2 linked regions of the Rhodobacter capsulatus SB 1003 genome follow. The protein of the gene in region 2 interacts with the protein of the main gene of each other region in a pairwise test. Links are inferred from orthologs where the notes say so. Each region holds a gene or a part of one and is shown on either strand. Other genes may lie near its edges. The genes, in order: rpe and RCAP_RS17540.

Evidence for each region.
Region 1: the proteins of RCAP_RS17540 (region 2) and rpe interact in binary tests that used the Escherichia coli proteins (3 or more experiments, as listed by UniProt). The link is inferred for Rhodobacter capsulatus SB 1003 from one-to-one orthologs.

The regions. Positions count from the first base shown.
Region 1 is NC_014034.1:1,965,572-1,979,667, forward strand. The notes cover bases 6,894-9,843. They hold rpe (ribulose-phosphate 3-epimerase), read right to left. Parts: upstream 8,737-9,843; coding sequence 8,050-8,736; downstream 6,894-8,049. Other genes in these bases: RCAP_RS09060 (phosphoglycolate phosphatase), read right to left, coding at 6,894-7,491; RCAP_RS09065 (thioredoxin family protein), read right to left, coding at 7,491-8,042; RCAP_RS09075 (ribulose-bisphosphate carboxylase), read right to left, coding at 8,791-9,843. Also shown: RCAP_RS09020 (DUF502 domain-containing protein), read right to left, coding at 1-478; RCAP_RS09025 (pseudouridine-5'-phosphate glycosidase), read right to left, coding at 538-1,455; RCAP_RS09030 (PfkB family carbohydrate kinase), read right to left, coding at 1,452-2,348; rpsB (30S ribosomal protein S2), read left to right, coding at 2,663-3,418; tsf (translation elongation factor Ts), read left to right, coding at 3,490-4,398; RCAP_RS09045 (LuxR family transcriptional regulator), read right to left, coding at 4,731-5,483; RCAP_RS09050 (TIGR01244 family sulfur transferase), read right to left, coding at 5,660-6,097; RCAP_RS09055 (HAD family hydrolase), read right to left, coding at 6,158-6,841; more of RCAP_RS09060, read right to left, coding at 6,832-6,893; more of RCAP_RS09075, read right to left, coding at 9,844-10,167; fba (class II fructose-bisphosphate aldolase), read right to left, coding at 10,186-11,250; gap (type I glyceraldehyde-3-phosphate dehydrogenase), read right to left, coding at 11,330-12,331; tkt (transketolase), read right to left, coding at 12,340-14,096. UniProt on the Escherichia coli protein: Catalyzes the reversible epimerization of D-ribulose 5-phosphate to D-xylulose 5-phosphate.
Region 2 is NC_014035.1:2,885-16,981, forward strand. Bases 1,218-4,168 are described here. They hold RCAP_RS17540 (PfkB family carbohydrate kinase), read right to left. Parts: upstream 3,150-4,168; coding sequence 2,286-3,149; downstream 1,218-2,285. Other genes in these bases: RCAP_RS17530 (asparaginase), read left to right, coding at 1,218-1,517; RCAP_RS17535 (GntR family transcriptional regulator), read left to right, coding at 1,538-2,263; RCAP_RS17545 (sugar phosphate isomerase/epimerase family protein), read right to left, coding at 3,146-4,012. Also shown: RCAP_RS17525 (amino acid ABC transporter ATP-binding protein), read right to left, coding at 1-277; more of RCAP_RS17530, read left to right, coding at 519-1,217; RCAP_RS17550 (LacI family DNA-binding transcriptional regulator), read right to left, coding at 4,182-5,231; RCAP_RS19740 (hypothetical protein), read right to left, coding at 5,424-5,570; RCAP_RS17555 (alpha/beta hydrolase family protein), read right to left, coding at 5,619-6,644; RCAP_RS17560 (helix-turn-helix transcriptional regulator), read right to left, coding at 6,674-7,792; RCAP_RS17565 (alpha/beta fold hydrolase), read left to right, coding at 7,929-8,711; RCAP_RS17575 (hypothetical protein), read right to left, coding at 9,418-9,729; RCAP_RS17580 (hypothetical protein), read right to left, coding at 9,791-10,135; RCAP_RS17585 (hypothetical protein), read right to left, coding at 10,138-10,809; RCAP_RS17590 (DUF2493 domain-containing protein), read left to right, coding at 10,869-11,654; RCAP_RS17595 (O-linked N-acetylglucosamine transferase family protein), read left to right, coding at 11,928-12,572; rfbF (glucose-1-phosphate cytidylyltransferase), read left to right, coding at 12,569-13,339; RCAP_RS19745 (hypothetical protein), read left to right, coding at 13,324-13,590; RCAP_RS17605 (NAD-dependent epimerase/dehydratase family protein), read left to right, coding at 13,512-14,097. UniProt on the Escherichia coli protein: Catalyzes the ATP-dependent phosphorylation of fructoselysine to fructoselysine 6-phosphate. Functions in a fructoselysine degradation pathway that allows E.coli to grow on fructoselysine or psicoselysine.

The sequences.
Region 1 (14,096 bases), on a different replicon or contig from region 2:
AGGCGATCGCCTTCAGCCCCGGGCGGGGATAGTCGATCAGGCAGGCGCGGTCGAATTTCGTGTCGCCCTGGCTCAGCACGGTTTCGGCGATCTGCTTCACGCCGTTGTAGACAGAGCGCACCACCGGCATCCGGTCCACCAGCGCCTCGCCGAAGCGGATCACCGCGCGGCCGATGAAATTGCGCGCCAAGGCCCCGACGGTGATGGTGAAAAGCAGGAAGATCACCACCCCCACGCCGCGCAGATTGGTGCCGACATAGGTTTCGGGGCGCATATGCGCGGGGATGAAGGGCAGCACCCAGCTGTCGACCATGCCGGCGAGCGTCCACATCAGCCACAGCGTCGCGGCGATCGGCGCAATGACGATCAGCCCGGTCAGGAAGGACGCCCTCAGCCCGGCCAGAACGCCCCGCTTGTGCGGCTGCGGCATGAGCGAGAGCTGTTCTTGCGGCGTCGGATGCGGGTCATGCTCGGTCATGCTGGGCCTCGTGGTTGCGCAAGAAGTAGGGACCGCAGGCGGCGGGCGCAATGCGCCCGTCACCGTTCGGCGGCGATTTCGCGGGCAATGGCGGCGCCAAGGCGGGCATTGTTCAAAACAAGGGCGATATTGGCCGCAAGCGAGCGTCCCTCGGTCAGTTCGAAGATCCGCGAGAGCAGGAAGGGCGTGACCGCCTTGGCGGCGATGCCCTGCGCCGCCGCCTCGGCCAGCGCGGTCTCGATCACCGGCACGATCGCCTCGCGGGGGATCTCGGCCTCGGGCGGGATCGGATTGGCGACAAGCTGGCCGCCCGCAAGGCCAAGACGGGCGCGCAGCAGATGGGCGCGGGCGATCTCGGCGGCGGTTTCGGCGCGCAGCGGTGCGCGCAGGCCCGAGCTGCGCGACCAGAAGGCGGGGAAGTCGTCCTGACCGAAGGCGATTACGGGAACGCCATTCGTTTCAAGAACTTCCAGGGTCTTGTTCAGATCAAGGATGGCCTTGGCCCCGGCCGCGACGACGGTGACGGGGGTCAGGCCCAGCTCGGTCAGATCGGCGGAGATGTCGAAGCTCTCCTCGGCGCCGCGGTGCACGCCGCCGATGCCGCCGGTGGCGAAAACCGCGATCCCGGCCAGATGCGCGCAGATCATCGTGGCGGCCACCGTGGTGGCGCCGATGCCCCCGCTGGCCAGACAAAAGGCCAGATCGGCGCGCGAGAGCTTCATCACCCCCGTCGCCCGGGCCAGGGCTTCCAGCTCTGCCCCGGTCAGGCCGATGTGGATCCGCCCGCCCATCACCGCGATCGTCGCCGGGGTGGCGCCGGCGCTGCGGACCTCGGCCTCGACCCGGCGGGCGGTCTCGAGGTTTTGCGGAAACGGCATGCCGTGGGTGATGATCGTGCTTTCCAGCGCGACGACCGGGCGGCCTGCGTCCAGCGCGGCGCGGACTTCGGGGGAAAAGGCAAGCGGCAGGGCGGTCATGTCGGTTTGTCTCCGGAGACGTAGCGAGCGGCGGCGGCAAGGGCGCGGTCAAGGGCGGTCTCGCGGTCCGCGCCTTCGCGCTCGGCCACCAGATGGGCGGCCATGAAAGTGTCGCCCGCGCCGGTGACGCGGGTGACCAGAACCTCGGGCGGGGTGGCGGTGATGACGCCTTGTCCGCGCGAGCCATCGGCGGCGGCGCTGCCGCCATCCGTGACAAGGACATGGCTGGCGCCGCGGGAAAGCAACCCCTCGGCCGCGGCTTCGGCGGTGGTGAAGTCGCGCTGGCAGAGGATGCCCGCCTCTTCGCGGTTCACATAGATCGTCGCGCGGGGATGGGGCAGCAGCGGCGCCAGCCGTTCGGCCTTGCCGGGGCTGGCGGGGGCGACGCGCAGATCGGCGCGGGCAAAAAGCGGCGAACGCGCGATCTCGGCCAGCAGCGCCTGGGTCAGGTTGCCATCCAGCGCCACCGGCCCCGCCCAGGGCTGCGCGGCGCTGCCCAGACGGCCATCGGTCAACGGGCGCAGGATCTTGTCGCCCGCCGCCTCGAGGCTGTGCGCATCGGCAATGGCGGCGATCAGCCCGTTCGCCCCCTCGATCGCCATGTAGCGGTCGGTGGGCAGATCGTCCGAGCGATAGAGGAACCGGCAGTCGATCCCCATCAGCTCGGCCGACTGGATCAGCTCGGCCCCCTGCGTGTCGCGACCGATTGCCGTCAGGATGGCCGGGCGCAGCCCGAAGCGGGTCAGCGTCATCGCGATGTTCATCGCCACGCCGCCGGGCAGGCGGGTGATCCGCCCGGGCACGTCGGAGCCCGCGCGCATGTGCACCGGCGCGCGGCCGATGATGTCCCACAGGACCGAGCCGATGCAAAGAATGTCGGGAGTGTCTTTCATGGTCCCTTGGTGCTACGGCTTCGCGGAGGGCGCAAGGGGGGGCGCTGCCCCCTCGGCGCTTTCGCGCCTCTCCCCCGGGATATTTGCAGCAAGATAAAGGAACACCGATTTATCTTGCGCCAAATATCCCCGCCGGAGGCTTCGGCCGTCAAAGACCGGCGCGGGGGCTTGCCAGACGGGCGGGGCTGGTCTATAGGGCGCGCACTTCACAGGCGGAGGCGGGCCAACGGCGGGAGACATCCCCGTTCGGTCCACCGGTTGGGGGCAACCCTGAAATTCCTCCGCTCAGGCGCAAACCGGAAAGGAAATGGACCATGGCGCTTCCCGATTTCTCGCTGCGTCAGCTTCTTGAAGCTGGCGTTCACTACGGCCACCAGACGCAACGCTGGAACCCGCGCATGGCGGAGTTCATCTATGGCGAGCGGAACGGCATCCATATCATCGACCTGACCCAGACCGTGCCGATGCTCGACGCGGCGCTGAACGTGGTCCGTGACACCGTCGCCAAGGGCGGCCGCGTGCTCTTTGTCGGCACCAAGCGTCAGGCTGCGAAAGCCGTCGCCGATGCCGCGGAAAAATGCGCGCAATACTACATGAACCACCGCTGGCTGGGTGGCACGCTGACGAACTGGAAGACCGTGTCGCAGTCGATCGCCCGTCTGAAGCAGATCGACGAGATCATGGCCTCGGGCGCCGAAGGCCTGACCAAGAAAGAACGTCTGGGCATGGAACGCGAGCAGGCCAAGCTGCAGGCCTCGCTGGGCGGGATCCGCGAAATGGGCGGTCTGCCGGACCTGCTCTTCGTGATCGACGTGTCGAAGGAAGACCTCGCCATCCTCGAAGCGCAGAAGCTGGGCATCCCGGTCGTGGCCGTGGTCGACACCAACTGCTCGCCCAAGGGCGTGGACTACATCATCCCCGGCAACGATGACGCCGCCCGCGCCATCGCGCTTTACTGCGACCTCGTCTCGCGCGCGGCGCTGGACGGCATGAGCGCCCAGATGGGCGCCGCCGGTGTCGACCTGGGCGCGCTGGAAGAAGCCCCGGTCGAGGACGTCGCCGAGGCCTGAGGCCCGGCCGTCACACAAGCTTCATCGGGCGGGGGTAACCCCGCCCTCACCTCATTCCAAGGAGAGTTCCCATGGCTGTCACCGCTCAGATGGTGAAAGAACTGCGCGAGACCACCGGCGCCGGCATGATGGACGCGAAGAAGGCGCTGACCGAATGCGACGGCAACATGGATGCCGCCATCGACTGGCTGCGCACCAAGGGCCTGGCGAAAGCCGCGAAAAAGGCCGACCGCGTTGCCGCCGAGGGTCTGATCGGCGTCGCCGTGACCACCGGCCGCGGTGTCGCGATCGAGATCAACTCGGAAACCGACTTCGTGGCGAAGAACACCGATTTCCAGGCGCTGGTGCGCGACGTGGCGAAAACCGCGCTGGAAGTGGGCGAATCGGTCGAAGTGGTGAAAGCCGCGGCGCTGAACGGCAAGACCGTTGACGAAGTGCTTGGCGAAGCCATCGCCCGCATCGGCGAGAACATGACCTTCCGCCGCCTGCACATTCTGGAAGGCGACACCATCGTTTCCTATGTCCACAATGCCGCCGCCCCGGAAATGGGCAAGATCGGCGTTCTGGTCGCGCTGAAGGGCGATGCCGCCAAGGCGCAGGAAATCGGCAAGCAATTCGCGATGCATATCGCGGCGACCGCGCCGATCTCGCTGAACGAGGCCAGCCTTGATCCGGCCGTGCTGGAGCGCGAGCTGCAGGTGCAGACCGCCAAGGCGCTGGAAGAGAACGCCACCTCGGCCAAGCCGAAGCCCGAGCAGGTGATCCACAACAACATCATCCCGGGCCGGATGAAGAAGTTCCTCGAGGAAGTGACCCTCGTGAACCAGAAATTCGTGATGAACCCCGATGTGACCGTGGCCCAGGCCGCGACCGAGGCGGGCGTGGAAATCACCGGCTTCGCGCGTCTTGCCGTGGGCGAAGGCGTCGAGAAGAAGGAAGAGGATTTCGCCGCCGAAGTGGCGAAGATGGTCGGCGCGTAGGCGCTGCCCCCTCGGCCAAGACAGCGCCGCCCTTCGGGGCGGCGTTTTTGTTACGATGTGGGCATTTGCGGCGCCCTGAACCGTCAGGGCGCGCTTTCCTGCATATCTTGTGCATGAAATTGAAACGGCCCAGACGGGTGACTATAAACCCGCTGGGCCGTACCGGAAAACCGGTGGGATCTCGCCGGATCAATCTTCGACTGCTTCCCTGTTCCTGGCCGAAGCCACCACTCACGGAACACGTGTATCTAAGGCATTTCCCATGGATTCGGAGTAGTCAGGTATTCCTTACCATGCCAGAATGTCGCAGCCCCCGGGGCCGCTCGACCGGCTCAGGGGGCCGAGGTGATGAAAAGCTGCTTCTGCATCGACGCCTTGAGCAGCGCCTGCGCGGTGGTTTCGACCTCGAGCGCCTCGCGGGCGAGGCGCAGATGTTTCTCGACCGTGGCCGTGGTCGGGCCGAGGATCTGCGCGATATCGGCCGAGGTCTTGCCGTCGCCGACCCATTCCAGCACCTCGCGCTGACGCGAGGTCAGCGGCCGACGGGTGGTCGAAAAGGGCAGGGCGCTGATTTTCAGATGCATGATCGAATTCAGCACCCGCAGGTCACGCCCATGCTCCTCCCAGATCGCGTCGACATCGGCCTGGGTCAGGCCGGGCTGCGCGCAAAGGCCGATCGCCCCCTTGGCGCGGGCGGAGGTGTCGGGAAAGCCGATCGAATAGCCCGCCAGAACCTGAAAACGGCGGTTGAGGTCGATCACCCTGCGCTCGCCTTCGGTCAGCTCGCCCGCGGCCATCCGTTCGGCGACGACGCGCCACGAACAGGCCCCCACCGAGTCGAGGGCCCATTTCACCATCGGCGCCTCCGAAAAGAGACCGGCGCCGAGGAAGGAATTCAGATAGGCCGGATCGTGGTTGGACAGGATCAGCGTATCATCGAGCGAGCCGAGATTCTGCGTCGCGCGGAACCGGGTGAACCCGTAGATCAGACGGTCGAAGCCGAACTTGGCCATCTGCGCACAATGCATGCTCCAGATGGTCGCGACATCATCGGCGACCAGAAGTTGTTCAAGATGATCCAGCATTGCGCGCGTCTCACACCTCGCAAGCTTGCACAGATCACGGTTTTGCCATGTGTCGCCCCCTTGGCGCAAGTGTGTTCCGCCCCGCGGCGCAGGGCATGTCACAAGGTCGCAGACTGCACCATCCCCAAAGGATCTGTGCAATTATGCTTTTTTACCAAGCGTTTAAGTTTCGACCTTCACACGGCGAAACCGCTGTTGGCGGCCTTGGCGCGCAGCATCGGCACCAGGGCAGACAGATCATAGCCCGCATTTTGGGCAGTTTGCAAAATCTCGTCGAGGGGGCGTCGTCCGGCCTGGCTCAGGGCCCACAGATGCGAGGAGCGCGTCCCGGACCGGCACCAGGCCAGAACCGGAGCTTCGGCCGCGGCAAGGGCGGCTTCGAAAGCGGCGATCAGATCGGCGCTCAGTTCCCCCGGATAATAGGGCAGATGCACATAGGACAGCCCCGCGGCGGCGGCGGCCTCCTGCAGCGCGGCATTGAGACCGGCGTCGACCTCTTCATCCGGGCGATTGTTGATCAGCGTGCGAAAGCCGAGGCGGGCGGCCTCGGCAATATCGTCAAGGGCGATCTGCGGCGCCACAGCGAAATCGGGCGTCAGGGTACGCAGGTCCATGTCTTCCTCCGGCAAGTTCCGTGGCCACTCTGGACCGCGCTGCCGACAGGTGCAAGGGGCTCAGGGCAGCTCCGGGATCGCTTTGGTCGCGGCGCGGGTCAGATCGGGGATCAGCCAGTCTGCGGCCGTGAAATCGTCGCCGCGGGTGTATTCCGAAGGCGTCAGAACCACCCGAAGCTCGGCCGCCTTGGCCGAGGCGAGACCGGCACGGCTGTCCTCGAAGGCCAGGCACGCCGCGGGCGGCAGTCCAAGACCCTGCAAAGCCAGCAGATAGACATCGGGGGCGGGTTTCTTCTGCGCCACCTCGTCCCCGGCGGCGATCACCTCGAAGATGTCCCCGGCAGGCCTGCGGAAGGTGGCGGCGATCAGCGCATCCACATTTGCCCGCGTGGTCGTGGTGGCGATGGCGAGACGAAGTCCCGAAGCTTTTGCCCGGTCGATCAGCGCCGCGACACCGGGCAGCAGGCCGACCTGACCCGAGGCGATGATCTCGACATAGCGTTGCGTCTTCGCTTGGTGCAGCGCGGCGATGTCCACATCGGAGGGGCCGGAGCCCACGGTCTCCCGATGTTTCGCCATCCGCTCCTTGCCGCCGGTGGTGCGCAGAAGCGTCCGATAATCTTCCTTCGACCAGTGCCAGTCCAGTCCCTGGGCCGCGAAAGTCTCGTTGAAGGCCTGCCGATGCACTTCCTCGGTTTCCGCCAAAGTGCCGTCAACGTCGAAGATCAGCGCCTTCAGCTCCATGTCCATTCCTCAACGATGCCGGGCAGGGCATTGAAATCGCTGAACTTCGCGGCATGCGGCAGATCTTCGACCGGGGTCTTGCGATAGCCCTCGGTATAGATCAGGAACGGCAGCCCCGCGTTTTGGGCGGTCTGTGCGTCGATCTCGCTGTCGCCGATGTACAGCGCATGGTCGCGGCCCAATAATCTTTGCGCCTCCTGCACCATCTCGGGGTTCGGCTTGCGCGTGGGCAGGCTGTCGCCGCCGATCACAAGCTGGAAATAATCGCTCAGACCGACATGGGCGATCGCCGCAAGCGCAGGCTTGTAGGGCTTGTTGGTGGTGATCGCCATCGGGCAGCCCATCGCCTGCAGACGTTGCAACGCTGTGATCACACCCGGGTAAAGCGTGTTGCCCGCGACATCGGTTTCATAGCGTCCGACAAGATCGGCATAGATCGCGTCGAAAAGCGGCCCTTCGGGATCTTCACCGGCGGTCGTCAGCAGGCAGCGCACCAGATGGGGCGCGCCCTGTCCGACGAAACTGCGGATCTGATCGAGGCTGAGGGGCGCGTAACCGCGTCCGGTCAGCACATCGTTCGAGACCTTGTGAATGGCGGGCGCCGAGTCGATCAGCGTGCCATCGAGATCGAAAATCAGCGCCGGCGCCATCAGTCTTTCCATTTGATCGAACACCCGAGCGAGGCGATCTGGTCGCGCGGTCCCTGACCCGTTTCGGCCACGCGCACCATCGCCTCGTAAAGTTCGCGCCGCGCATCGGCCGGGCCGGGCTGGCGCCCCGAAGCATCCAGACGCCCGCGATACTGCAACGCATCCTCGGCATTGAACCCGAAGAAATCCGGTGTGCAGATCGCATCGTAAGCCTTTGCCACGGCTTGCGTTTCATCAAACAGATAGGGGAAGCGGAAGCCGCGTTCCGCAGCCAGCCGCGCCATGTGCTCGGGGCCGTCCTGCGGATAGGTCCCGACATCGTTCGAGGAAATCGCCGCAACGCCGATGCCCAGATCCATCAGCGCCTCGGCATCGCGCTGCAGCCGGTCGAGGATCGCCTGAACATAGGGGCAATGGTTGCAGATAAACATGATCAGCAGGCCTTTCGGCCCGCGGATGTCATCCAGGCTCCAGAACCTGCCCGAGGTGTCGGGCAGGCGGAAATCCGGGGCTTTCCAGCCGAAGTCGCAAACCGGGGGAGAGACGCCCATGACGACCTCAGAGCGCCGCTTGCGCCGCGGCCCGGATTGCCGCGATGTTCTTGCCATAGACCTCGGGGGTTGCAACCGAACCGCCCTTGAAGACGCCCGAGCCCGCCACGAAGACATCGGCGCCCGCCGCGGCCATCAGGGGCGCCGTCACCGGGTCCATGCCGCCGTCGATCTCGATATGCACCGGACGGTCGCCGATCATCGCGCGCAGCTTGCGCACCTTGGCCGTCATGTCGATGTATTTCTGCCCGCCAAAGCCCGGGTTCACCGTCATCACGCAGACAACATCCGCAATATCAAGGACATGCTCGATCGCTTCGGCGGGGGTGCCGGGGTTGATCGCCACGCCCGATTTCATTCCGGCGGCGCGGATCGCCTGCAGCGTGCGGTGGATATGCGGCCCGGCCTCGACATGCGCCGTCAGCACATCGGCGCCCGCCTGCGCATAGGCGTCGATATAGGCATCGACCGGCGAAATCATCAGATGCACGTCCATCACGGTTTTCACATGCTTGCGAAAGGCCGCGACGGCGGGCGGACCAAAGGTGAGGTTCGGCACGAAATGCCCATCCATCACGTCGACATGCACCCAATCGGCGCCCTGCGCCTCGATGGCCTGGATTTCACGGCCGAAATCGGCGAAGTCGGCAGAAAGGATCGAGGGGGCGATCTTGATGGAACGGTCGAAGGTCATGTCGGTCTCCTGAGGGGTTGGGCGGGGTGTCCCCCGCCCGGATAGCACCGGCGTTCAGTTAACGCCCAGAGCGACGCGCCAGCCCGGATAGAGCTTGTCGGCATCGTTCGGGAAGCTTTCGAACGCCCGGGCCAGTTCGCGATGCGATTTCGCATAGGTCACCAGATCCACGCCCGCCTTCCAGGCGTCGCAGGACTGGCGCAGCGATTTCGCCCCGGCGGTGCCGCCATCCAGGTGACCAAAGGCACCGCCGCCCGAGGTCTGGATCACGTTCGAATGGCCGAGGTTGTCGAAGAAGCCCGGCAGACGCAGCGCGTTCATGCCGCCCGAGATGATCGGCGTCGTGGCCTTCATGCCCAGCCAGTCCTGATGGTAGAACGGGCCCTGCGCCGCCTCGTCGGTCAGCATGTAGGCCATGATCTTGTCGGAGGCATCGCCCTCCATCTTGCCATAGCCCATCGTGCCGGTGTGGATGCCCGAGGCGCCCTGCAGACGCGACATCTTCGAGAGCACGAAGGCGGTGTAGCCGCGCATCGACTGCGGCGAGGTCACGGCGCCGTGGCCCGCGCGGTGATAGTGCAGGAACTGGCGCGGGAATTGCCGACGCGCGGTGGTGATCGCCGCCGGGCCGGTGACATAGCCATCCACGAGGAAGGCGACGTGATCGGCGTTTTCGCCAAAAGTTTCAAGGATGTATTCGCCGCGGGCGACCATTTCGTAATGGTCGTCGGCGGTGATGTTGGCCGAGAAAAGCTTGGCTTCGCCGGTTTCGTCCTGCGCCCGTTTCATCGCATCGGCGACGAGACGGATGGTTTCCTTCAGCGGCGCGAAGGTCTGGTTGCCCTGCGGTTCGTCATTCTTGATGAAATCGCCGCCCAGCCAGAATTCATAGCAGGCATCGGCAAAGGGCTTCGGACGCAGACCCAGTTTCGGCTTGATGATCGTGCCGACGACCATGCCGCCATCGACCACCGGACGGCCCAGAACGCGCCACATGTCGGCGATGTTCATCGAGGGGCCGTCGAACAGGCGCAGATAGCAGGGCGGCACGTAGAATTCGTGCATCTTGGCATATTCGACGTCGCCCATGCCCTGGTTGTTGCCGATCGTCAGCGTCAGGAACGAGCACAGCATCGCCCGGCCGTCGATGATGTTTCTGTCAAAGAGTTCAACCGGATAGGCGATCTTCATGATCTCCTTTTCCGGGTCGATCTCGTAGACCAGCGCATCGACGCCGCGGGTGAAATCGTCGGTGGTCGAGACCTCGACGTTCGTCCCGGTCGAGCTTTCGGCGGCGAAATGGGCGGCGGTTTCCAGATAGCCGTAGCCCGCCTTGGGCTTCATGACATAGGCGCAGAGCACATGGCGCCCGCCGGCGATGAGATCGGCTTCCTTGAGGTCGAGCCGGGCGTAACGGTTAGACTGATCCATGATGAGGGGTCCTTTCGATCAGGCGGTTTTCGGCGCAAGCGAGCCGCTGGCATAGCGTTTCGCCATGTCATCCATCGGGATGACCTTGATTTTCGACGCATGGCCCGCGGTGCCGAAGGCCTCGAGACGCGCCTTGCACAGATCGCGCATCGCATCCATCGCGGGCTTCAGGAATTTGCGCGGGTCGAATTCGGCCTTGTTCTGCTCGGCGATGCGGCGGAACTGCCCGGTCATCGCCATGCGGCAGTCGGTGTCGATATTGACCTTGCGCACGCCCATCTTGATGCCGCGCACGATTTCCTCGACCGGCACGCCGAAGGTTTGCGGCATCGCCCCGCCGAATTCGTTGATGATGTCCTGCAGATCCTGCGGCACCGAGGACGAGCCGTGCATGACAAGGTGGGTGTTCGGCAGTTTCTTGTGGATCGCCTCGATCACCGACATCGCCAGGATCTCGCCATCGGGCTTGCGGCTGAACTTGTAGGCGCCATGCGAGGTGCCGCAGGCGATCGCCAGCGCGTCGACTTGGGTTTTCTTCACGAAATCAACGGCCTGATCGGGGTCGGTGAGCAGCTGGCTGTGATCCAGAACGCCTTCGGCGCCGTGGCCATCCTCGGCCTCGCCTTGCCCGGTTTCGAGCGAACCCAGAACGCCCAGCTCGCCCTCGACCGAGGCGCCGACCCAATGCGCCATGCGCGAGACGCGCTCGGTGATGTCGACGTTGTACTCGTAGCTGGCCGGGGTCTTGGCGTCGCCCTCGAGCGAGCCGTCCATCATCACCGAGGTGAAGCCGTGACGGATCGCGGTCATGCAGGTGGCTTCGTTGTTGCCGTGGTCCTGGTGCATGCAGAGCGGAATATCCGGATAGATCGCGGCCAAGGCCTCGATCATCTTCGCCAGCATGATGTCATTGGCATAGGACCGGGCGCCACGCGAGGCCTGGATGATGACCGGCGCATCGACGGCCTTGGCGGCCTCCATGATGGCGAGGCCCTGTTCCATGTTGTTGATGTTGAAGGCGGGCACACCGTAGGAATATTCCGCAGCATGGTCCAACAGTTGCCGAAGGGTGATCAGTGCCATTTTCTCAGTTCCTTGAGTTCGCGGCCTTTTTCTTGGCCGAAATACGCCGGGGGTCCGGGGGCAGCGCCCCGGCGTTTTCTCAGATCAGCTTGCCCATCGCCACGGCGGTATCGGCCATGCGGTTCGAGAAGCCCCATTCATTGTCATACCACGACAGGATGCGGACCATCCGGCCCTCCATCACCTTGGTCTGATCCATGTGGAAGACCGAGGAATGCGGATCGTGATTGAAGTCCGACGAGACGTTGGGCTGGTCGGTATAGCCCAGCACGCCTTTCAGCGGGCCATCGGCGGCGGCGCGGATCGCGGCGTTCACTTCCGCCACGCTGGTGTCACGGGCGGCTTCGAAGACCAGATCGACGACGGAGACGTTCGGGGTGGGAACCCGGATCGCGACGCCGTCGAGCTTGCCCTTGAGTTCGGGCAGCACCAGACCCACGGCCTTGGCAGCCCCGGTCGAGGTCGGGATCATGCTCAGCGCGGCGGCACGGGCGCGGTAGAGATCCTTGTGCATCGTGTCGAGCGTCGGCTGATCGCCGGTATAGCTGTGGATCGTCGTCATGAAGCCTTTCGTGATCCCGATCGCGTCATTCAGCGCTTTCGCAACGGGGCTCAGGCAGTTCGTGGTGCAGGAGGCGTTCGACACGACCAGGTCTTCGGCACTCAGCGTGGCGTGGTTCACGCCAAAAACGATCGTCTTGTCGGCATTGTCGCAGGGCGCCGAGACCAGGACGCGCTTCGAGCCATTTTGCAGATGGGCCGCGGCCTTCTCCTTGGTGGTGAAGATGCCGGTGCATTCCAGCGCGACATCGACATTGCCCCAGGGCAGCTCGGCCGGGTTGCGGATCGCGGTGACCTTGATCGGGCCGCGACCGACGTCGATCCAGTCCTCGCCGGTGGTCACGGTCGCCGGGAAGCGGCCGTGGACAGAATCGAAGCGCAGCAGATGGGCGTTGGTTTCCACCGGGCCAAGGTCGTTGATCGCGACGACTTCGATATCGGTGCGGCCCGACTCGACGATGGCACGCAGCACGTTGCGGCCGATGCGGCCAAAACCGTTGATGGCAACTTTGACGGTCATCATTTCCCTCAGATCAGGTTTTTTGCTTCAGAGACAAGCGCCTCTGCGGTGATGTTGAAGTGTTGATAAAGCTGCGGGGCAGGGGCCGAGGCACCAAAGCCGGTCATGCCGACAAAGGCATCGGTGGGCCCAAGCAGCATGCACCAGCCTTGCCGGATCGCCGCCTCGCAGCCCACCCGCGGCGCCGTGCCCAGAACCTTCGTCACATAATCGCGCGGTTGCGCCGCGAAAAGTTCAAAGCAGGGGGCAGAGACGACGGCGGCGCGGATCCCCTCTTTCGCCAGCTGATCGGCGGCGGCGAGCGCAATCTCGACCTCGGAGCCGGTGGCGATCAGCGTCACCTGCCGGTCCTCGGGACCGCGCAAGAGATAGGCGCCGCGCGCGGTCAGGTTCTCGGCCGTATGGGTGGTGCGCAGCGTCGGCAGGTTCTGCCGCGACAGCACCAGCAGGTTCGGCGTCGCCTTGGAGGTCATGGCGATTTCCCAGGCCTCGGCGGTCTCGACCGCATCGGCGGGGCGGATCACGTTCAGGTTCGGGATCGCCCGCAGCGAGGCCAGATGCTCGACCGGCTGGTGGGTCGGCCCGTCCTCGCCCAGACCAATCGAGTCATGCGTCATCACATAGGTGACCGGAACCCCCATCAGCGCCGAGAGGCGAATGGACGGGCGGCAGTAATCGGCAAAGGCCATGAAGGTGCCGCCATAGGGGCGCAGGCCGCCATGCAGCGCTATGCCGTTCATCGCCGCCGCCATCCCGTGTTCGCGGATGCCGTAGTGAATATAGTTGCCCGCAAAGGCGCCCGGCTTCACCGAGACCATCCCCTTCGACCGGGTCAGGTTCGAGCCGGTCAGATCGGCCGAGCCGCCAACGGAGTGGGGCAGGGTGGCATTCACCACCTCGAGCGCCATCTCGCTGGCCTTGCGCGTCGCCACTTTCGGCTTGTCGGCGGAAAGACGCGCCTTATAGGCCGCGATGGCGGCGGGCAGGGCCGAGGTGTCGTCGGCCTCGGCCTTGATGAAGTCGGCGCGGGCCGCGTGGTTTTGCAACCGCGCCTCCCAGTTGGCCCGCGCCGAAGCCCCCCGTGCCGCAACCCGGCCCCAGGCCGCGGTGAGTTCGGAAGGGATCTCGAAAGGGGCATGCGGCCAGTCAAGGAAAGCCCGCGCGGCGGCGATTTCCTCGGCGCCCAAGGGCGCGCCGTGCACATCGTGGCCGCCCTGCTTGTTCGGCGCGCCAAAGCCGATCACCGTGCGGCAGGCGATCATCGAGGGGCGCGGGTCGGCCTTGGCGGCCTCGATCGCGGCGGCGATCTCATGGGGCGCATGACCGTCGCAGGATTGCACATGCCAGCCCGAGGCGGCAAAGCGCGCCTTCTGATCGGTCGAGGTCGAAAGATCGGTGTCGCCGTCGATGGTGATGCGGTTGTCATCCCAAAACACGATCAGACGGCCCAGCCCCAGATGCCCGGCCAGGTCGATCGCCTCGTGGCTGATGCCCTCCATCAGGCAGCCGTCCCCGGCGATGACATAGGTGAAATGATCAACCAGATCATCGCCATAACGTGCGTTCTTCATGCGCTCGGCCAGCGCCATGCCGACCGCGGTCGCAATCCCCTGACCGAGCGGGCCGGTCGTCATCTCGATGCCGTCGGCATGGCCATATTCGGGATGGCCGGCGGTGCGGGCGCCAAGCTGGCGGAAGTTTTTCAGCTGCGCGATATCCATGTCGGCATAGCCGAGCAGATGGTGCAGCGCATAAAGCAGCATCG
Region 2 (14,097 bases):
GATTGAAGTTCTGGAACACCATGCCGACCTGACGGCGGACCTGATCGACGTTGCGGCGCTGGTCGTTCACCTCGACCCCGTTCACGGTGATCGTGCCGGACTGATGTTCCTCAAGGCGGTTGATGCAGCGGATCATCGTCGACTTGCCCGACCCCGAAGGGCCGCAGACCACGATCTTTTCGCCCGGTGCGACCGAGAAGCTCACGTCGCGCAGGACATGCATCCGGCCATACCACTTGTTGACCTTGTCAAAGGTGATCCCGAGAGCCCGCGTCATTGGCAATGCCATCTCCCTGCAGCCGGTTGCGTCAGCTTGTGCCAACTTGTCTGACAAGTATTAACTTGATGCGGGCGCCGCCTGTCAACAGAAAATACATCTACGGATCATATTCACCTATAAGCCCGTATTTGCGTTGTTTTATCAGGTGGACTTGTGCAAATCACGCCTGTATCTTGTCAGACATCATGGACGGCCGGGGCGCAAAACGCGACCGGCCCGGCATTGAAAGGACAAGATGATGCCCCGGAACGCGCCCCCGCTGCCCCGAATCGCCGTCATCGCGGGCGGCGGCACGCTGACCGCGCTGGCGCTGGATCCCTTCGAGATCTGCGATTACGGACAGGCGGGCAGTCTTGACGCGCAGGCGCTGATCGCGCGCTGCGGCCCAATGCAGACGCGCTTCGCGCTGCATCCCGTCCCCTTCACGCCGCTGCCCAGCTTCGACATGGGCCCGCCGCAATGGCAGGAGATCCGGAGGCTCTGCACGGCAATGCTGCAGGCTGTGCCCGATCTGTCGGGTTTCGTGCTGACCCATGGCACCGGCTCGCTCGAGGAGACGGCGTTCTTCCTGTCCTGCACCTGGGATCTGCCGGTGCCGCTGGTGCTGACCGGGGCTCAGCGCCCGGCCTCGGCGCTCGGCAGCGACGGCTACATGAATTTCTTTCAGGCCGCCTGTGTCGCGGCCTGCCCCGAGGCGGGGGCGCATGGCGTGCTGGTCGTCACCCATGGCGAGATCCACCTGCCCGCCGAGGTGACGAAGACGCTGAACTTCGGGCTCGACACGTTCCGCGCGCCGGTGCTGGGACCGGTGGGGTTGGTGACGGGCGAGACCGTGCGTTTTCATCGTGCCCCGGCCGCGGCGCGGCGGATCTGGCGCGTTCCGGCCGATCCCTCCGCGCTGCCGCGGGTCGACATCGTGCTGTGCCACACCGGCGGGGATGCGGTGGCGATCGAGGCTTTCCTTGCGGCGGGGGCGCGCGGGATCGTCGTTGCGGGCTTTGCCCCGGGCTATGCCACCGGCGTGCAGGCGCGCAGGCTGGAGCGCTGGATCAAGGAGGAGGGCGGCCTTGTCGTCATCGCCTCACGCGCGCAGGGGATGGTGATGCCCAACAGCCGCAACGACGGGCATGGCTTCCTCCCCGCCGGTCTTCTGAGCCCGCAAAAGGCGCGGATCATGCTGCAATTGGCGCTGGCCTGCGGGATGAAACCGCCGCAGATTGCCGATGTGTTCAGGTGAGCCGGAACAGGAGTGACGAGATGGAAAAGCCTCGGGAAAGCAACATCGAGCGCCTGCGCACCGCGCTTTTGGAGATGATCCGTGAGTTGAACCTGTCCCTCGGCGACAGGCTGCCCACCGAAAAGGAGATGGCCGAGCGGTTCCAGGTGTCGCGCCCGACGCTGCGCGAGGCGCTGAAGCTTCTGGAACAGGAAGCGGTGATCGACGTGCATCAGGGCAAGGGGCGGTTTCTGGCGGCGGGGGCCAGCCTGAGCATCGCGCGGCCGATCACCAAATTCGAAAGCGTCTCGCAGATGGTGGCCAGCCATGGCTACAAGGCGCAGACCCGGGTTCTGGGCTTTGCCACCGTGCCCGCCCCGCCCGAGATCGCCGCCAAGCTTGATCTGGCCGAGGGGGCGGCGGCCTTGCGCATCGAACGGCTGCGCAGCAGCGGCGGGCAACCGCTGATCTATTCGATCGACTGGCTGCCGCGCGATCTGATCGTGACGGACGGCGAAACCGCCCCGGACTGGAGCGGCTCGATCGTCGGGCTGCTGGCGAAGCTCGACCGCAACCCGGTGGCCTCGACCGCGAATGTCATGGCGACGCTGCTGCCGCCCGAGGTCGCCGCGATGCATGGGCTCGAGGCTTTCGGCCCGGCGCTGCTGATCGAGGAGATCTGCTATGCCGCCGATGGCAGCCGGGTGATCTATGCGCTGGATTATCACCGCGGCTCGGCCTTTTCCTTCAGCTTCGTGCGGAAATAGCCCGCTTGCCCGGGACGGGGGCTCATGCCCCCCCGTCCGCCGCGCCGATCACATCGGCGTATTTGTCCAGCAGCCAGACCGGGATCGGGATGAGCGGCTGCGGAAAACCGCCCTCGTGCTGACAGGTTTCCGCCGCGGCCAGAGTGGCCAGCTGCAAGGCCTCCGGCCCCGGGCGGTGCGCGCCGATCAGCGCGGCCAGAAAGGTCGCGATGAAACTGTCGCCCGCCCCGCAGGTGTCGCGCACCGCGATCTTGCGCGCCGCGACGCTGCAGACCGTGCCGCCGTCGTCGAAAAAGGCGCCGCGGCTGCCGCAGGTCACCACCGTGCGCCGCGCGCCCCGGGCGCGAAAGGCCGCAAGGACCGGCTCGATCGGCTCGGCCGGATCCTCGGGGCCCGAGGCGAAGACGAGGGGCACGCCCGCAAGCGGCAGATCCGCATGGCGGGTGGAGACATCGATGCTGAACCCCACCCCCGCCTCCAGCAGCCAGCGCAGCAGCCCCGGATCGGCATTGGTGCCCAGATGCACCCAGCGTGCCGCTTGCAGCGCGGCCTGATGCGCCGCGTCGGGCCGCCAGCCATCGCCGACGCCCAGATCTTCGAGCAGGAAGCGCCGGTCGCCATGATGATCGCGGATCAGCGTCACCGCGGTATTGCCCGGGCGCCGTTCGACATCGGCCGGATCAAGCCCGACCCCGGCCAGCGCGTCGAGGATCACCGCGCCCTCGGCATCGGGGCCGACCACGCCCAGATACCGCGCCGCAAGCCCCTTGCGCCGCCATTGCGCCGCGACGTTCAGCGCATTGCCGCCCACGGCCATGTGCCCCTTGGTCAGATAGACATCAAGGCAGTTGTCGCCCACGGCGATCAGATCGGAGACGACAGTCATGCAAGGGCCTTTCCGGGAGCGAGATGGGCCGCGATGGCCTGCATGTTGTGCCGCCACGCGCGCATCGGATCGAGCGCATAGCTGCCATCGCCAAAGGGTTCGAAGGACAGCGCACCGCGATAGCCCGCCTGCGCCAGATCCTGCAGATATTGCGCCAGCGGCAGCACCCCCTCGCCCCAGATCAGATGGCCCGAGGGGGTGCCGTCGACCAGATGCACATGCGCCAGCCGGTCGCCGAACAGCCGCACATAATCGGCCACGCTGTCGCCGGCACAGGCCATCGCCACCGTATCAAGCACCACATCCATCGTTTCGGCATCCACCATGTCAAGCAGAAGGCGCAGGTCGGCGGCGCTGTGGGCGATGTTGCTTTCGCGCCGTTGCAGCGGTTCGAGCAGGCAGCGCAGCCCGCGGTCGGCGGCATGGGCGGCAATGATCCGCAGCGCCTCGGCCGAGCGGTCCCAGGCCCGGCTGGCGGGTTCGGATTCAAAGCCTCGCCCGGGGGTCAGGAACAGATGACGCGCCCCCAGATCCGCCGCGATCTCGGCCGCGCGGCAGAACCGCGCGATGCTGGCCTGCCGATAGGCCTCGTCGCCCGAGGCGATGTTGATCGGGTAAAGCACCTGTTCGGGCGTCAGGCAGCGCAGCTTCAACCCGGTTTCCTCCAACACCCGCCGCACCCCGTCGATCCGCGCGGCATCGGCGTGAAACAGATCAAGATGCGGCGCGATGCCCCAAAGCTCGATTTCGGTCATGCCAAAGCCCTGCATGGCGCGGGCCACATCGGCAAGGGGCCAGTGCTGAAAGCTGAAATTCGCGCCAATCAGCTGATCGGTCGACAGGCGCGGGGGAGGGGTCGTCATCTGCATCTCTTTCGGTCTGGGCGCAGCGGGGGTGCCGCCGCAACCGGAACCGGAACGGCGCCGATCCCGGATGTCTTGGGAAAGGATCGGTCGACTGCATGAGAGACCGATCTCACATCGATGTAACGCATGGCCGCCCCGGTCTGGCAAGAGGTTTTTGCGCCATTTCTCAGCAGGCGGAATCCGTCGCGGCCGCACCGCCTCCGGGCGGCGCCACCGATCCGCGCCGGATCAGCCGGGTGGGAAGCTGAACATGGCGCGGCGGCTCGGTGCTGCCGCGCATGCGCTCAAGCAGCATCCGGACCGCCAGCGGACCGATCTGCGCGACCGGCTGCGCGACAACCGTGATCTGCGGCTCGGTGAAGGTCGCCAGATCGAAATCGTCAAACCCCACCAGCGAGACATCGCGCGGCACCGACAGACCAAGCGCGCGCAGGCCCAAAAGCGCCCCCTTGGTCATCAGGCTGTCGAGGGTGAACAGCGCGGTGGGCGGATCGGGTTGGCGGAAGAGCCGGATCGTTGCCTCGGTCGCCTGCGCGACAGTGGATTGCGCCACCGCGATCAGCCGCGCATCAAGCGCGATCCCGTGATCGGCCAGCGCCCCCGCATAGCCCGCCAGTCGGTCCCGCGCGGTCACGATCCGCTGATCGTCGTGGATCACCGCCACCCGACGATGTCCGGCCGCGATCAGGCAGCCGACCGCCGCCCGCGCGCCGCCCGCATTGTCGACCGAGACACAGTCGCAAGGCAGACCCTCCACCGCGCGGTCGATCAGCACCAGCGGCACGCCCTCGTGCAAGAGCGCCTCCAGATGCGGGCGGGTCGGACTTGCGGCGGGGGCGACGATCACCCCCCGCACGTTCAGCGCGCGGAAGCTTTCGATCAGGTCGCGCTCCTGCGCGACGCTTTCGGCGCTGCTGGCGATCAGCAGGCTTTGACGGCTCTGGCGCAGCTGCGCGTCGATGTCATGGGCGATCTGCGCGAAGAAGGGGTTTTGAATGTCCCCGGGCACGAAGCCCACAAGCGGCAATTGCCCGCCCCGCAGCGCCTGGGCGACGCGGTTGCCGCGATAGCCCAGCTGGGCCGCGATTTCGATCACCCGCTCGGCCGTCGCGGCGCCGACATAGCCATAGCCGTTGAGCGCCCGCGCCGCCGCCGCCCGCGACACGTTTGCGGCAGCGGCGATATCCTTGAGCGTCACGGTTTTTCTGGGGGCCATTGCCGCCTCTTCCGGTGGAGCGAAACTGCCGGGCAGCCGCGTCTTCAGCTAACAGGGCCGCGGCGGAACTTTCAAGCGCAGAGGCCGACAGTCCCGGCGCCGCGAGGAGGTGCTGCCGGGCATGGGTGTGGTCCTTTCAGGCAAAGAAAAACCCCGCCGGAAGGGTGGGGCACAGGGCGGTCTGGGTGGGGTTCAACCTGCAATGAATGGGTCAGGCGGCGGGTTTTGCGCCTCTCGGGCGGCGGCCAGTTCGGCGGCGAAAAGCGCGCAGCGTTCCGAAAGGATCGCGATCTGCTGGCGCAGTTCGGCGATGTAGGCGGCCGATGCGGCGGGGGACATGGAGGCTCCTTTCAGGGTCAGAAGTCGGTCTCGCGGGAATGCGCCCTGTCAGCCTGCGGCGCGGCGCAGAAACGCGACGATCCGGGCGGGAACTTCGGGGGCCAATGTCTGCGGGATGCGGGCGTAATTTTGCGGATCGCCGGTCGGATCTGCTTGGAACAAATGGTTCAGACCCGCCATGACGTCGACCTGCATCCCAGCTGTCCGGGCCAGATCGCGCAGGGCGGCGGCGTTCTCGGTCGCATCGACCTGGGTGTCGCTGCCGCCGTAAAGCGCCAGAACCGGACCGTCAAACGCCCCGATCAGGGCCAGCGGATCGGGGCGGGCGGCATCAAACCCCCAAGGCGTGGCCAGAACGGCGGCATAGGTCCTGCGCACCTCGGGCGGCAACGGGGCCAGCGCGGCCGTGAGCCGGGGGCGGGCCGCGGCAAGGTCGGGCGCCGCGCGCAGGGCGGCAAAGCTGGCCGCAAGCGCCTCATCAAGCGCCGCGATCCGGTCCGCGGGGGCGCCTTGCAGCGCGGCGATGGCGCGGGTCTGATGGCGCAGCACCTGTTCCATCGGCACTGCGGGACCGGCCAGAAGCACCAAAGCCGCCACCTTGCGCCCGCGCGCGGCAAGGGGCGCGGTCAGCCCGCCTTCGGAATGGCCAAGGATCGCGATGCGCGCCGGGTCGATCTCGGGCCTTGCAGCAAGGGCGTCGAAGGCCGCCCCGGCGTCACGGGCGAAATCCGAAATCGTGGCGGTGGCGAAATCGCCGGCGCTTCCGCCCACCCCGCGTTTGTCATAACGCAGGCTGGCAATCCCCGCCCGGGCCAGCGCATCTGACAGCACGAGGAAGGGCCGATGCCCCGCCACATGCTCGTCGCGGTCCTGCGGCCCCGAGCCCGCCAGCAACAGCACGGCGGGAAAGGGACCGGGGCCTGCGGGCAGCACCAGGTCACCCGCCAGCACGCCTGCAGGTCCAGCGATGTGCAGGCTGCGATGCGGATCGGGGCGGAAGCGGGGATCTTGCGGCCGCAGGCAGGCCATCAGCGGCAAGACGCCCAGAAGGACAAGAAAGGAACGACGGGTCATGAAAGCCTCCGGGGTTTTGCCCGGATCTCTCAGCCTTGCGCGCCCTTTGCGACCGGGCCGATGGGGCCGGACGCCCGCCAGGCACTGGGCGTCATGCCCGTGCGCTTGAGAAACGCCGCATTGAAGGTGGATTTGGCGTTGAACCCTGTGGCATGGGCGATGTCGAGCACGGTGTGATCGGTCGCGCGCAACAGCGCCTGTGCCTCGCTCACCCGCCAGCCGTTGACGTAGTCGTAAAAGCTTTCGGCCCGCCCCTGATTGAGCGCCTGACTGACGTAGAAGGGCTTCGCCCGGGCGGCCTCGGCCAGATCGGCCAGCGAGAGGCCCGGGGCACGCCACAGGCTGTCGCGCCGCATCGCCGCGTCGATCCGGGTCAAAAGCTGCGCCATCGCCTCGGGATCAAGCCCCGAACGGGCGTAGCTTGGCGGCGCCGCAGGAACCTCGGTGGCGGCGATCACCGCATCGGCCCAGTCGGGCCAGTGCATCTTCAAGGTCAGCCCGTGCAGCGCCGTCCCAAGGATCAGCGCGAACAGGAACAGGTCCGAGAGCGGCCCGATCAGCACCCGCCCGAGCGACAGAAGGTCCAGAAGCTGGATCGCGAACAGCGCGACAAGACAGGCGCCCAGCAGGGCAACACCGCTGAGCCGGGGCGTGGGCGGCGCGGCGATGATCTGCGCCAACGCCTTGGCGTGACGGCGCAGCGCGCGCAGGATGCCGATCCCGGCCAGAGCCGTTCCAAGGCAAAGGGCGAGCCAGTAAAGCCCGACCCCGGCCAGAGCCGCCAGCAGCCAGCCCGGTGCAAGCGTCGGCACCTGTCCCGCCTCGATCGCGGCGCGGGCCGCGGCGGGCAACAGAAGGAAAGGCAGACACAGACCTCCGCTTGCCGCCAGCGCGGCCTCGATCCGTGGCCAGCGTGCAGGCCCCGCCAAGCTGCGGACGTGTTGGGCAAGGAGGATCGGCAACAGCGGCAGAACCAGCACCTGCCAATCCTCCCAGGGGCCGCCGTCAAGCCCCAGAAACACCGCCAGCCCCAGCGCAAAAAGCGCAAGACATCCCACAGCCGGGGTCAGCCGCGCATCTGCGCCACGCCCCCGCAACCAGATAGCCAGCGCAGCCATCGCCGCCATTCCCGCGAAAATTCCCGCCATCCGTTCCCCCGCGCCAAGGCAGAATGCGGGGAAGTCGGACCGGGTGCAAGCGCGGCCCGGCGTCCGGCCCCTTTGGATCGGTCGCCCTGCGCGCCGGATCCGCCGAAGATCGCGGCACATCCAGCCCGGAGGTCCCATGACAGCCCTTTTTCGCGCCCCCCTGCTTCACGCAGCGCTTCTTGTGCCGCTGCTTTTCGCCTGTGCCCCGCCCGGGCCCGAAGTCACCCATGCCAAAGGCCCGACGGTGATCTTCGAAGCGGGCCTTGGCGATACTGCCACCGTCTGGGACCGCGTCGACATGCCCCCCGGCCTTGGGCGATTTGCCTGGACACGGGCGGGATATGGGCTCGGCGCCGATCTGGTCGCCGGTCAATCCTGGCCAGGCGATGCCGATGGCCGCCGCACCGGGGCCGAGGTGACAGCCCAGCTGGAGGCGGCCCTGACCCGGGTGCAGGCAAGGCCGCCCTATATCCTTGTCGGCCATTCGCTCGGCGCGCTTTACGTGCTTGATTTCGCCCGCAGCCATCCCGATCAGGTCAAGGGCATCGTCCTTGTCGATCCGCGCCTGCCGGGGTTCACCGCGCGCTGCAAGGCCGAGCAGCTGCGCGGCTGCGAAATCCCGCCGCTGTTGCGCCTGACGCTTACGAATGTCGAGCGGCTCGAGTTGGGCGGGGTTCCCGAGACCGAGACGGCGCTGCGCGACCTTGGCGCCCTGCGCGACATTCCGCTGACGATCCTTTTGGCCGAAAAGGCAGGTCTTGGCGAGGATCCGCGCTGGCGCGGGGTCTGGGCCGCGCATGCCGAGGCTTTTGCCTCGGATTTCCGCCAGACCAGTGTGATCCCGGTTGCAAGCGGCCATTACATCCAGACCTCTGCCCCCGAGCAAGTCACGGCCGCCATCGCGGCGGTTGGAAGATAGCATCGCCGGACCGGAAGCGCGGAGTGATATTCGTCCGGACTTCGGCCGCTGAATGGTACAGGTGACAGGCTGTTTGGTGAGGAGCCGGGCGATGGGAGGCAACCGCAGTCAAAGTCGAAATTGAATCCCGATCTGCCCGCAAGGCGAGTTATAAAAGCGGGTTCTCACCATGGAAAAATGACTGCTTTGCGGAAGAGGGCATTGGCAAATGCCTGAGCTACTCCCCGATCCTTGGACAGGTTTCCGGGTGATTTAAGCTACAGGCCCCCGAAATCCGCACCACCAAAGGCGCGGGCACCAAGATCACCAACTTCAGCCTCGCCACCTCGCGCCCCCGCCTCTCGGAAGGTCGCGTCCTGCGCGACGAGAATGGCTACCGGATCATGGACACGGAATGGCACCGCATCACCTGCTTCAACGGTCTCGGCAAGACGGTCGCGGAGCATTGCGAAAAGGGCATGAAGGTCCTCGTCCACGGCCGCATCCACTACATCAAGTGGACCGACAGCATGGGGAACGACCGCTACAGCTGCGAGATCATCGCCGAGAAGGTCGACTTGCCTCAAGCCGCCCGAAAGCGGCCGAGAACGAAAACCCCGAGTTCATCGATCGCGACGACGAGATCCCGTTCTGAGAACGGGGTCTCCCCCTCGGGCCCGGCGGGGAAACCCGCCGGGTTCGCGGCATTAGTTTTTTAGTTGCCAATTCACTGCTCCGGGTGGAAGGCGACGAGGACATCGCCATTCAAGAGCAGCTTTCGTCCTGGAAAGGACTCGAAGAAGGCAAGCATGGCCTCTCGGGCCTGCACGGTATGGTCTTTCGAGTGTCGTGTGAAACATTCGCTCTTGAAGCCCTCTCCAACACCATACTCGGCCATGATTTCCAGATGGAACGGCCCCAGGTCGTCACTTGCGCTCCAAGCCTCCCAGACGTCACCGGCACTCCTCGCTGCTGCGTCCAGTCGCTGCATGAGGTCAGGTAGGTCTAGATCGGAATAGGCGTTGTAAAATATCGCCATCGAAATCACCGTATGATGCCGTCCCAGACCTTGGTTTTTCTTTATCCGGTGGGAACACCGGTCACCCCTTGGACGGTGGCACCTCTGCCCACACCAGGTATTGGTATTCCCCGCCCTCGCTCGACGCGCGGCGCACGATGTCGCGGATATTCGCGGCAGATCGCTGTGGATCGAGAAATATCTGCCATTCTTCCTCGTAGCCCGGGCCCGCGTTTGCCAGGAAATCGTACTCGAAGGTGCGCCCGGTTCGACTGCCGCCCTGAACTCTGACGACCTCCAGTCGCGCAACGCTGTAGCCCCGGGATGCCATATATTCGTTGAACTCGAGCATTACGCTCGACGGCTCAACATACACGAATTTGCCAGCTTCGAGTTGCTCCAGCATCTTTTCAAACTCGTCGCGCATGTTCACTCCAATGGCCTGATGATCGGGTCTGGTTCATTTTCCGTTTCCCAAAGGGGGCGGTTCCGATTGCTTACAGCGACGACGCGCCCCTCCGGGCTCAAAAGAACCCAATACCCATCCTGACCGGTCAACAAGGTCATCTCCTGGCCCTTGTATCGACCACGTCCGGCGACGATTCCGCTAAGATCGGGCCGGGGATTGGCGATGATTTCATCGATTTGCCCGGCAGTGTGCCCTTTTCCTGTGACGTATTCCAGCCCGTCGCCCTTGCCGCCGTGGTCGTCAATCGTATTCCCGCCAGGGGTGGTGAACGCCTCATCCCGACGTGCCTCGACAATGTTCGGCCCCGCTTCATCCGGGATCGGCGTGGAGATGATGTTACCGTCAGGATCCTCGACGGGCAGCGAACCCGTGTGGTTCGGCAGACCAAGGGTCTCGGCCGGATAGGTTTCCAGCCACTGGTCGATGCGTTCCGGCGTGAAGCCGGGAAGTTCACCCAACCGGCGCTCGCCGCCAGTGAGTTCCGGGAAAACCTTGACCCAACCTTGGGCAATTGTGCCGTGCTGCCGCCGCAACCGGCTTTCCGCGAATGCGTTGTAGGCTTGCTGCACGAAGTCTCCGAGGGCAAGTTGGGCGGCAGGATCCCCTTCGACGATCCTCGAGGCCCGGGACATCCTTGGCCGATACCTCAGCCAGAACCCGGTCATCGGCAGCTGGCAAGCGCTGCTCGACTATTGCGCGCTCACCCGCCCACACCGTTTCCCAGACCGCCCATGCGCTCGAAGAGCTGCAGCTCTACGGCTACCGCCCCTTCGACGAACCCGATCCGCGCCCGATGCCCGATGCGCAGCGCCTTGCGGTTGCCGTCGCCGACATCTTCGACGCCCTCGTCGCCACTCTCGAGGACACCCGCATGGAACCCGACCTCGAAGAGGTGCTCTGGGGCCAGGTCAACCTCTTCCACCGCGCCACCGCCCGGATCGAGCGGTCGCTTGACGAGAACGAGCAGGCGCAGCGCCGCCTTCAGCGCGAGCAAGACGGCTCCGAGGTGAAGTCGACCGAACTCGAGCGCCTGACGGCGGAAGGCCTGACCCCCATCGAGCGGCGCAACTGCATGGACATGATGCGCGATCACGCCGCGACCGAATTCTCTCATCACACGGGATCGACCTGGCGGCCCCGCCCCGGCTCGATGGTGAACCGCCGGCACATGACCGCAGCGCTGATCGACAGCCGCGATTTCCTGGCCGCCAAGCGCCGCGCGGAAACCGAGGTGATGCTGCCCGTGGGCCCCAAGGTTGCCCTCACCGGCGGGACCGATTTCAACGATCACCACCTGATCTGGGGCAAGCTCGATCAGGTCCGGACCAAGCATCCCGACATGGTGCTTCTGCACGGGGGCAGCCCCGCCGCGGCCTGCAGCGCCTCTTCATGCGGGGGGGCGGTGCCAAGCCCGGCATTGGCGCGGCCGTCGGTCATCACGATGACCAGCGGCAGGACATTCGGGTCCCTGCGCTGAACCTGACGCAGCACATTGGCCGCTTCGCCAAGCCCCTGGGTCAGCGGCGTGCGGCCGCCCACCTCGAGCTCGGCCAGCAGCCGTGCCGCGCGATCGACCGAGCCGGTCGGCGGCAGCACCACTTCGGCGCTGCGGTGCCGAAACACCACCATCGCCACCTTGTCGCGCTTTTGATATCCGCATTCGGCCGGGCTGGAACAGATCGACCTGATCCTGACCGATCCCTACCTGCGCCCCGAAGACCCGCGCCTGCTGATCGAACGTCCCTTCGAGATGCCCGAAACCTGGGTCAGCCTGTCGCGGATGTTTGCGCCCCATGAGATTGCCGAACGCACGCCGCAGTCTCGCAAGGGGCATCTGACCTTTGGCACTGCGAACAACCCCTATAAATACACGCCCGCCTGTCTGGATGCCTGGGCTGCGGTGCTGCGCACTGTCCTCGGATCGCGCTTCGTTTTCCTGCGCCCCGAAGGCGGCGTCGAGAGTTTCCGCGCCAATGCCCGCGCGGCATTCGCGCGCCGCGATGTCGACCCCGACCGGCTTGATTTCATCGGCGTGCGTGGCGATCACATGCGCCATTACAACGAGATCGACATTGCCCTTGATACCCTGCCGCATGTCGGTGGCACGACGACCTGCGAGGCGCTCTGGATGGGGGTGCCGACTGTCAGCCTGATCGGCCCGGGCTTTGCCGAACGGCTGAGCTGTTCGAACCTGTCGAATGCGGGGCTTGGCGATCTGGCCGTGCGCTCGGTCGCCGATTATGTCGCCAAGGCGGCGGAACTGGCTGCCGATCCGGCGCGCCGTGCGGCGCTGCGGGCCGGTGCGCGGGCGCAGATCGCGGCCAATCCGCTTGGCCAGCCCGCGCGGTTCACGAAGAACTTCTATGACCTTGCGCGAAAGGTGGCCAGCCAATGAAAGCCGTGATCCTTGCGGGGGGACGTGGAACGCGGCTTTCCGAAGAAACCGGGCGGCGGCCGAAACCGATGGTGGACATCGGCGGGCAGCCGATCCTGTGGCACATCCTGAAGATCTATGCCGCGCATGGGGTGAACGAGTTCGTGCTCTGCCTTGGCTATCGCGGCTGGCAGATCAAGGACTACTTCCTGAACTCCGCGCGGCTCTCGTCGGATCTGACGGTCGATCTCGCCTCGGGCGTCGTCGAGATGCTGCGCCCGGCGTCCGAGCCGTGGAAGATCCATCTGATCGACACTGGCGAAGACACCCAGACCGGCGGGCGGCTGAAACGGGTGGGGCATCTTCTGCGTGACGACGATGCCTTTTGCCTGACCTATGGCGACGGTCTCGGCGATGTCCATATCACCGCCGCGATCGCTTTTCACCGCGCCCATGGCAAGGCTGCGACCGTGACGGCGGTAGTGCCGCCGGGCCGCTTCGGCGCGCTCGACCGGCAAGGCGACCGGGTTTCGGCCTTTGTCGAAAAGCCCGCAGGCGATGGCGGCACGATCAACGGCGGCTTTTTCGTGCTGTCGCCGTCGGTACTTGACCGGATCGAAGGCGATGCGACGGTCTTTGAACAGGAGCTGCTCAAGGGCCTTGCGCGCGATGGCGAATTGCGCGCCTTTGACCATCGCGGTTTCTGGCAACCGATGGACACGCTGCGCGACCGCGACCATCTGCAGGCACTTTGGGACGGGGGGGCGGCACCGTGGAAGATCTGGTAAGGCGGCCTGATCCGGGGGTCTGGGCCGGGAAGCGGGTGCTGTTGACCGGCCACACCGGCTTCAAGGGCGCTTGGGCCGCACGGATGCTGACCCTGCTGGGTGCAGAGGTGACGGGGCTGGCGCTCGACCCGGCGCCCGGGCCTTCGGCCTTTGCGGCGCTGGCGGTCGGGCAGTGCTGGCCGAACTGGTCGCGCGCGGCATTCCCGTTCACGCGACCGCCCGTTCCCCCGGCTCCGCGCAACCCGGCGTGATCTGGCACACGGCCGATCTGCGCGAGGGCGCCGAGCGCGCCCGCCTGCTGGCGGGGTCCCCGGCCAAGCAGCTTCTGCATTGCGCCTGGGAGATCGAGCACGGCGCGTTCTGGACCGCGCCCGCGAATGATCTGTGGCGCAGGGTGTCCTGCGATCTGGCGCGCGAGTTTCTTGCGGCGGGCGGAGAGCGGGTGCTCGCGCTGGGAACCTGTGCCGAATACGATCCGCTCGCGCCCAGTGCGCTGGCCGCGGTCCGTCTTGTCGCGCCGATCACGCCTTATGGTCAGGCAAAAGCATCCTTGCATGAGGAGCTTGGCCGGATCTGCGGGCCGAGGCTGATCTGGGCGCGGCTCTTTCACCTTTACGGTCCCGGCGAAGACCGCCGCCGCTTGGTCCCTTCGCTCATCGACGCGGCTCGCGAAGGCCGCCCGGCCGAGGTGCGCGCCGCGGGTCTGATCCGCGATTTCGCCTCCAGCGCGCATGTCGCCCGCGCCCTTGTCGGGCTGA